One region of the Rhizobium sp. PEPV16 genome, then DNA from elsewhere that is predicted to be linked to it. Evidence: predicted binding sites of a transcription regulator. Region 1 holds the regulator's gene; each other region holds the start of a gene.
What was found. Region 1 encodes LexA, which represses DNA repair genes until DNA is damaged. Its sites were predicted from a motif close to TGTTCNNNNTGTGTTCNG; they were not measured.
Positions count from the first base shown of each region.

Region 2: a site for LexA is predicted at 941-958, ahead of FY112_RS25345 (ribonuclease). Genes of this name have one in related genera too.
Region 3: a site for LexA is predicted at 788-805, ahead of FY112_RS23855 (DUF5680 domain-containing protein). Genes of this name have one in related genera too.
Region 4: a site for LexA is predicted at 1,015-1,032, ahead of FY112_RS35375 (helicase-related protein). Genes of this name have one in related genera too.

Region 1 covers NZ_VSZV01000244.1:5,161-7,362, forward strand. The annotation lists gene FY112_RS09035 (VOC family protein) at 1-483, opposite strand, end outside; gene lexA (transcriptional repressor LexA) at 651-1,370, shown strand; gene FY112_RS09045 (ComEC/Rec2 family competence protein) at 1,351-2,202, opposite strand, start outside.
Region 2 covers NZ_VSZV01000338.1:19,677-21,878, forward strand. The annotation lists gene ettA (energy-dependent translational throttle protein EttA) at 1-87, opposite strand, end outside; gene FY112_RS25345 (ribonuclease) at 186-926, opposite strand; gene FY112_RS25350 (alpha/beta hydrolase) at 1,085-2,014, shown strand; gene FY112_RS25355 (DMT family transporter) at 2,079-2,202, shown strand, end outside.
Region 3 covers NZ_VSZV01000333.1:36,145-38,346, reverse strand. The annotation lists gene dnaE (DNA polymerase III subunit alpha) at 1-350, opposite strand, end outside; gene FY112_RS23855 (DUF5680 domain-containing protein) at 853-1,317, shown strand; gene FY112_RS23850 (ABC transporter ATP-binding protein) at 1,404-2,087, opposite strand; gene FY112_RS23845 (lipoprotein-releasing ABC transporter permease subunit) at 2,102-2,202, opposite strand, start outside.
Region 4 covers NZ_VSZV01000356.1:194,587-196,788, reverse strand. The annotation lists gene FY112_RS35375 (helicase-related protein) at 1-852, opposite strand, end outside; gene FY112_RS35370 (DUF3309 family protein) at 1,661-1,816, shown strand; gene FY112_RS35365 (glycine zipper domain-containing protein) at 1,844-2,104, shown strand.

The sequences.
Region 1 (2,202 bases):
GCGCTCGACGGTGAAAAGCAGGAGATCGGGCGCGCGCAGGTCGCCGGCGAAAGCCAGCTTGAAGCCCGCAATCGTCTCGGAACCGTCCGGCATCGTCATCGGCCGGGTGAACTGCAGCATCTCGCCGGCGCTCGATCCGTTGCCGACGAAATTCTGATGATCGGTGCCGGCATCCTTGCTGCCGAAAGCCAGCCCCGAAAGCCCCTCCTCGCCGCAGCGGAAACGAAAGGCCTGGTTGCGGGCCGTGAAGACATTGCCTTGGCGTGCCGATGCCTCGCTCTCCTCGACGCTCGCAATCCCGAGTGGCTCCAGATAGGTCTTGTCGGCAAAAAAGACGCAGGCGTTTTCCGTTCCGAAGGGATGGCGCGCATCGGCGGCAACGGTGAAGCCGAGCTTGCCGAGCCTTTCGCGCGCCAGATCGATATTGACGACCGGCAGCAGGACATGATCCAGCGGGTGCGGTTTGGCGGAATGCTCGTTCATGATGTCCCTCCTGGAAACGTCAAGACTTGTGTCCCACTCCGGCGAATGAAAATAAAAATCTCAACGAGTTGGCGCCAAGTTTTACGGAAATTTAGCTACTTGCGGAACACATATGGAACATATAGTGTCTGTTCTGGATTTGTTTCAATCACGAGGTCACAACGTCGATGCTCACGCGCAAACAACAGGAGCTTCTCCTTTTCATTCATGAGCGCATGAAGGAATCCGGCGTTCCGCCATCTTTCGACGAAATGAAGGATGCCCTGGACCTCGCCTCCAAGTCCGGGATTCATCGCTTGATTACAGCGCTTGAGGAGCGAGGCTTCATTCGCCGCCTACCGAATCGCGCCCGCGCGATCGAGGTCATCAAGCTTCCGGAGGCCTACAGCCCCAGCATTCAGCCCCGGCGCGGCTTTTCGCCGAGCGTCATCGAGGGCAGCCTCGGCAAGCCGCAGCCGGTTGCCACTCCTGCTCCCGCAAAACCCGTCGCCGACAACGGCAACTCGGTCTCCGTGCCGGTCATGGGCCGAATCGCTGCCGGTGTGCCGATCTCGGCGATCCAGAACAATACCCACGACATCGTCGTTCCGGCCGACATGCTCGGCTCCGGTGAACATTATGCGCTCGAGGTCAAGGGCGATTCGATGATCGACGCCGGCATCTTCGACGGCGACACCGTGATCATCCGCAACGGCAGCACCGCAAGTCCTGGCGACATCGTCGTTGCTCTCGTCGACGACGAAGAAGCGACACTCAAGCGCTTCCGCCGCAAGGGCGCCTCGATCGCGCTGGAAGCGGCCAACCCAGCTTACGAGACCCGGATTTTCGGGCCGGACCGTGTCAAGGTTCAGGGTAAACTCGTCGGTCTCATTCGCCGATATCACTGACATTGGCCAGGCCGGATTCGGTAAAACTGTTGCTGCGCCAGTCATAGGCACGATGGCGCATCCATGGCCGCGACAATACATCGAATGCGGTTGCGACCTCCAGGCCAGTGTCCGTGAAGCGCAACTCGATGGAACCGGTCCTGCGCAACGTCTCACCGGTGAAGAGCGTCGCACCTGAACGGCAATTGTTGAAGCGAAGGCGGACCGACGTCACGACTATATCGGCCGCGTCGCACGCCGGGCCGAGATAGGCGGCGTTGTCGATGACGGTTACCACCCGACCATTGCCAAGCCTTGATATGCACCAGGCCTTCTTGACGCAGGAAAAGCGGTTTGCGTCACCGCCCGCTGCGGCCGTCCGCATCGCGGTCCTTGCTTCGTTCTGCTGATCGCGGGAAAGCCTGACGCGGCGGTCTTCTCCCTCAGGCGGGATAGCAGGACCATCCAGCATCTTCGGCGGATCATGCCTCGGCAGGACCAGCGCTCGCTGCCACTGGTCGAAGATGAAGTCCGGCGGTCTTTCACGGTTGGAAGCCATTGCCGCCGCCTCGACGACCGCGACGAGACTGCCATCCTCCGAAATCACCAGATCCGGCGGCCGGGGAACCGGCAGAAGCAGCAGGATGAGTGTTGCGACCGCGATGATCGATGTGCCGACATGGCGCAACCGGGTGCGGAGCAGCGTCAGCAGCAGAAAGCCTGCCACGGCGACGGCGAAATACCAGGCGGGCAAGCGGCCGACGTCGATATTGCCACCCCAGCCGGACACCGTCTTTGCGACCGCGATCACCAAATCGAGGCCGAATCCGACGATCTTCCAAGCCCAAACATC
Region 2 (2,202 bases), on a different contig from region 1:
GAACGAAAGGTGGATATTCTCCAGGATCTTCTTGTTGCCATAGGCCTTGTTGAGGCCGGACATATGATAGATGAACTGACGTGCCATGCTGCGCTGCTCCGGGCGGGAAACTTCGATTGTGCCGCTATGTAGGCGAAACAGCGCCTGCGGGCAACGCCGAAACCCGGTTTACTCAGGATTTCCGGTCAAAAGCCCGCAGCGTCGACGACGCCCTCGTCACAACCGAACGACGTTTTTCCAGCACCCTGGATCAGATCGGCAAGGCCGGCACTTTTCGCCGATGCCGCCCCGGCGGCTTCCGAAAGCCCGATCGTCAGTTCGCTGATCATCCTGACATTGCCGGCCCGCCGGCAGCTCATCTTGACGCGGTCGCCGGCACCCGGCCCGAAGCTCTTGTCGAAAGCCGCCTTGATCGCGTCGGCCTTGACCGGCTTGCCGATATTGGCAGCGAAGAGATCGCGCACGGCCGACGCGTTGAGTGCGCCCACGAGATGCATGCCGACGCCGAAATAGTCGTCGGCGCTCATCTTCGTGCAGGTGCCATGCTTCACCCATTCATGCCGTTCCAGGCCGGATTGCGTGCCGGGCATCGCCTTTGCGAGCGCCGTCTTCGTCTCGGCCGCAAGCGTGACCTCCGGCAGCTTGTTCCAGTCGCCATCCTTGTCGGCGGCCTTCTGCTCGGCGCTTACGCCGCAGTAATCCTGCCGCATCGGCCAAAGTCCGTGCAACGAAAAGTTCGTCGCGTCGGGGCGCTCGCCGGTCTGGCTCGCACACTCGGCCTTCTTCTGGTTCGTCTGGCAAAAGGCCGGCTGCCAGCTCGCCGCTAGAATGAAGCGGGTACGTCCGCCAGCCTCCTGCGCCACGGCGGCACCGGCAACAATCATCGACACGGCGAACGTCAAGGTACGCAACTGCATGCTGCTCATTTCAACCCCCAAAAAAGAACAATACAGGAACAAATAAGCACCAAAATCAAAAGGCCGCAACCCTGAATCGCAACAAGGGCGCAAATTGTTATCAGATAATCAAATGCCGATGTTGCAATTACCCGGCGATCTGGTCTGTTGTCGCCGGGAGGACCCACATGTTTTCTGAAACGCAAAGGCTCGCCGTGCCAGGGGCGTCGCTGGCCTATCACCATGCTGAGGCCATCACCCCTCCACGCGGCATCCTGTTGATATCGCATGGCTTGGCCGAACATTCGAAACGATACGGCGTCTTTGCCGAGACGATGGCGGCGCGCGGCTATCACGTCTACGCCCATGATCACCGCGGCCACGGCGAGACGACAGCACCCGATGCACCGGTCGGCCGTTTCGCCCGGCGCGGTGGTATCGAAAGGGTGATCGGCGACGTCATCGCCATGCGCAGCCATGCGTCCTCCCGCCATCCCGGTCTGCCAGTGATCCTTTTCGGCCATTCGATGGGCGGCCTCATCGCGCTCAACGCTGCCGTCACGGCTCCGGCGGACTTCGATGCCGTCGCCGTCTGGAATTCGAATTTCGCCGTCGGCCTTGCCGGCCGCGCCGCCCAGGCGGTCCTGCTTGCCGAGCGCATGCTGAAGGGCTCCGACGTGCCAAGCGGTTTGCTGCCGAAGCTCACCTTCGGCGCTTGGGGCAAATCCATTCCTAGCCGCCGCACCGAGTTCGACTGGCTGTCGCGTCTTCCTGATGAAGTCGACAAATATGCCGCCGATCCGCTCTGCGGCTTCGACGCCTCGGTCTCTCTATGGCTCGATCTCTTCGAACTGACCTTCCGCGCGCTACAGAAAATCCACCTCGACCGGCTGCCGCGGGACATGCCGATCCATCTCGTCGGCGGCGGAGAAGACCCGGCGACCGAGCGTGGAAAAGCCGTGCTCTGGCTGTCAAACCATTTGAAAGGTCAAGGCTTCTCCCGTATCAGCACTGAGATATATCAGGACATGCGGCACGAAACACTGAATGAGCTTGGCGCGGATGCGGCGATCACAGCCTTCGCCGATTGGTGCGACGGGGCCGCCGCAAAATCCTGAGCGACCAATATCCTGAGTGACCAATATCCTGAGTGACCAATATCCTGAGTACAGGGATTTCATCATGAACAGCACCTCCGCCCGCCCCGTTTCGTCCGCCTCCGACGTGACGATGGGGCTTGTGCTGATGTTTATTTCGGTGATGTTCTCGCCGCTCATCGATATTTTCGCCAAGCTTGCCATCGTCA
Region 3 (2,202 bases), on a different contig from region 1:
CCGGCATCCGTCGCGGCGAGAAGAACGATCGACGGCAGCTTGACCAGGGCCTGCTGGCCGCCGCGCTTTTCCGTTTCCAGCCCGTCTTCCATGTCGATCGAGACCTGGCAGCCGATGATCGGCTGCAGACCGTCTTCCATCGCCTTCTGAGAGAATTCGAGGGCAACGAACAGATTGTTGGTGTCGGTAATCGCAATCGCCGGCTGGCTGTCGCCGGTCGCTTTGTAGAGGATCTTCTTCAGCGGCAGGGCGCCCTCGAGAAGCGAATAGGCGGAATGGACCCTCAGGTGGATGAAACCCGGCGTGCCGCCGGTTGCCTCACCCGTTGAACCCTTTGCCGTATCCGCCATGACATGCCTTCCCAATCACCCGAATGAATCGGACGCATTGTCGGCATTGAGGGCGATGATGTCCAGCAGAAGTCCCGCGTCCTGAGCGCATGACTGCCATGCGATCCCCTGAAAACTTTAGAGCGCCATGACGATGAGCGAGAAGCTTGCAACGAACATTGCGATGGAGGTGAATGCTGCGATATCACGGATCATGTCAGTCATCGGGCTCTCCTTTACTCGTTATGTTTTCAATTTGTTCCATGTATGTTCCGTTGTCAACAGGAATCTTTTCCTCCTTTCTTGTATTTGGAAATCCCAGGAATAGGCGACGAATCGGCCAAAGGGCCGGCGCTCGACGTGATCGGCACCAGCCTTGCCCTTTCCCGATCCGCCGCAGATCGGTCATGGTGCTCAGGCGGCAGACCTCCTCAGGGCGACTCTTTTTTTCCGGCATATGTTCTCTTTTTGTTCTTTACATGCCGCAGCATATTTGCCAGCATCGGGCCGAGAGGAGAATGACATGGTCGATATTGCGATGCTGAACGAATTCGTCGTGGAGGCGAAGGCTGCGACCTATGTCGGCGGCGGCGTGGCGCGCGTACCCTGCCGGCCGGGTGCCCACGATATCGGTTACGAACGCGGCGACTGGCGCTATCTCGACAGCTATTTCGGCGGGACCGATTTCGCCGGACAGGAAGTGGTGTGGCTTGCCGACGAGCCCGTCTGGGCGATGAATTATTTCGGCTGCGTCATTGCACCTGATCTCATCGACGGCGCAGCAGCGGGAACGGTGATCAAGGCTGCACTTTCGGCGATGTATCGCGAGGGCCGGTTTCTTGGCGGGATGGAATTCGACCATCCGTTCGGCCGCTATATCGACAGCAGCGAAGGCGGCTGCGAGCGGTTCAGCGGCCACGAATGCATCGTGGTCGACGGCCAAAAGGCCTATATGCTCGACTATCGCGGCGGGCTGGTCATCCCCTGATCGCAGCCTTAAAGCGCATCGTGCCGGTCTGGATTCACGCGATGCGCTTTATCCCAAAACCGCTGCACACTTCTGGGCGACATGCGTCAAAAATCGACGATCTTGCCGTCGGAGATCGTCACGCGTCGATCCATGCGGCGGGCGAGTTCGTGATTATGGGTGGCGATGAGGGCAGCAAGGCCGGACTGGCGCACCAGCGCTTCCAGCGCGTCGAAGACGTAGCTTGCCGTTTCGGGGTCGAGATTGCCGGTCGGCTCGTCGGCAAGAAGCAGGGTCGGCGCATTGGCGACGGCGCGGGCAATTGCGACGCGCTGCTGCTCGCCGCCGGAAAGCTCGCCGGGGCGATGCGAGCCGCGATGGCCGATGCGCATATAATCGAGAAGCTGGCCGGCCCGCTCTCCGGCCTCCTTCCAGGAAAGCCCGGCGATCAGCTGCGGCATCATGATATTTTCGAGCGCCGAGAATTCAGGCAGCAGGTGGTGAAACTGGTAGACGAAGCCGATTTCGCTGCGGCGGATGGCGGTGCGTTTCTCGTCGCTCAGGCCGTCACAGGCATGGCCGTTGATGTTGACCTCACCGCCGTCCGGATGCTCCAGCAGGCCGGCGACATGCAGCAGTGTCGACTTGCCGGTTCCGGAAGGGGCGACGAGAGCGACAATCTCCCCTTTCGATATCGAAAAATCCGCACCCTTCAGGATCGAGAGCAGCGTACCGCCCTGCCCGTAGTGGCGCTCGACGCCGGTAAGCTGGAGAACGACGTTACGTTTCATGAAGGCGGCATTCCTTATTCGTAGCGCAGGGCCTGCACCGGATCGAGCCTGGAGGCACGCCAGGCCGGGAAGATGGTCGCGATGAAGGAGAGCGTCAGCGCCATGACGACGATCG
Region 4 (2,202 bases), on a different contig from region 1:
TTGCCCGGTGACGCCGAAGGTCCCGTCCCGCACGTGCCGCCCGGCGCGCCCGGCGACCTGGCCGAGTTCACCCGGATTGAGATTGCGGAACTGGTAACCGTCGAATTTCCGGTCCTGGGCAAAGGCGACGTGATCGACATCGAGGTTGAGGCCCATGCCGATCGCATCGGTCGCCACCAGATATTCGACGTCGCCCGCCTGATAGAGCGCAACCTGCGCATTACGGGTGCGCGGGCTGAGCGCACCGAGCACCACCGCCGCGCCACCGCGCTGCCGGCGGATGAGCTCGGCGATGGCATAGACCTCGTCGGCGGAGAAGGCGACGATGGCCGAGCGCTGCGGCAGCCGGGTGATCTTCTTCTGCCCGGCATAGAAAAGATGCGAAAGCCGCGGCCGCTCGACGATAGTGATGCCGGGCAGGAGCTGCTGCAGGATCGGCCGCATCGTCGCCGCGCCGAGCAGCAGCGTTTCCTCGCGGCCGCGCAGATGCAGGATGCGGTCGGTGAAGATATGGCCGCGCTCGAGATCGCCGGCGAGCTGCACCTCGTCGATCGCGACGAAGGCGGCCTTGGTCTCGCGCGGCATCGCCTCGACCGTGCAGACGGAAAAACGGGCATTGGGCGGCGAAATCTTTTCCTCGCCGGTCACCAGCGCCACATTCTGCGCGCCAACCTTCTCGACCACCCGCGTATAGACCTCGCGCGCCAGCAGCCGGAGCGGCAGGCCGATCACGCCCGTCCCGTGCGCGACCATGCGCTCGATGGCATAATGGGTCTTGCCGGTATTGGTCGGCCCGAGCACCGCGGTCACACCGCGCCCACTCAGAATCATCGGCTGCGAAGTCAGAGTCATGGGTCCATGCAAATGAGGCGGGGTGGCCCCAGGAAAATCTTGGCTCCCGATGGAAGCTGGACAACACATGGACAGCTGCCGCCGCAAACGCAAGGGCAGATTTCAAAATGCCTCGGGGATTACGACCTTTGCGAGTCGCCCGAAACGCGCGAATTTCCGATTCGGAACAGCGTGAGAACGAATCAGCGACGAATCGACGACTCCCGCTGATTCAGCTTTTGTTCACGGCTAAGTATTGATTTTGAATCACTTTTTCCCACTACATGCTGAATCGCAAGACTCCCTCCTGTTCCTATTTTCGTCGTCGTGAGTGACGATCTTCGCCCGATCTCGAACGGGTGAAAATCCGACCGAAGTTAACTTCTCGACCAAAGCCGGAACGAATCGGAGACGAATCGCTGACGCCGCCATTTTCGCCTTTCGTTCACGGCTACATCTGGTAGCGCTATCAGGTCCAGGCCCTAGATGCGCATTGGCGGCAGATCGCCTCGCTCCGCCTCGTCGTATCAGTATTAATCTTTCAAGCGCCGGATTCAGATAGCGTTAAGTCAGGGCGTCCAATCTCGGCTCGCCGATCAAAAACGGAACGAATCGCTGACGAATCGGCGACATCGCGATTTTCCCGCTTTGTTCACCGCAACATATTGTATTTAAATGTCTTTTTAACCATAGCCGCATTTTTGCGAGAAGACGGAAATTAAACCGTGAATCGGGCTTCGTCACATTTCCAGAGCTCAACCGGGAACAAAAATCGCCAATGCGTGTTTCTCGTCCATCCAAATTGCGGATGAAATGAAGGAAACACACCATGCTTGGCACGATACTTCTTATTATCCTCATTCTGCTCTTGATCGGAGCCTTGCCGAATTGGGGTTATAGCCGTGGCTGGGGCTATGGACCTTCCGGCGGTTTGGGGCTAGTTCTCGTGATTATCATTATCCTTGTACTAATGGGCCGCATCTAAAGCCCAACTAACCTGGGGAGTTACGACATGATGAAGAAGATTGTTCTTATTGGTGCCCTCGTCGGCGCCTTGGCATCCTGCACAGCGACCGAGCAAGGTACGGCGATCGGCGCCGGCACCGGTGCGGTCATCGGCGGTGCCGTCACCAACAGCTGGGGTGGTGCCGCCGTCGGCGCCGTTGCCGGCGGTTTGACCGGTGCTCTGATCGGCCAGTCGGTCGAACGCCGGGGCTACTGCGTCTATCGCGACCGCTACGGCCGCCGCTACGAGGCCCGTTGCCGCTACTGATCGGCAAGCATATCGGACTCCCGACGGGCGCCTTGGCGCCCGTTTTCTTTTGGCCTGCCGCATCCGTCAACGACACGTTGACAATCGGTTGCGAAAGT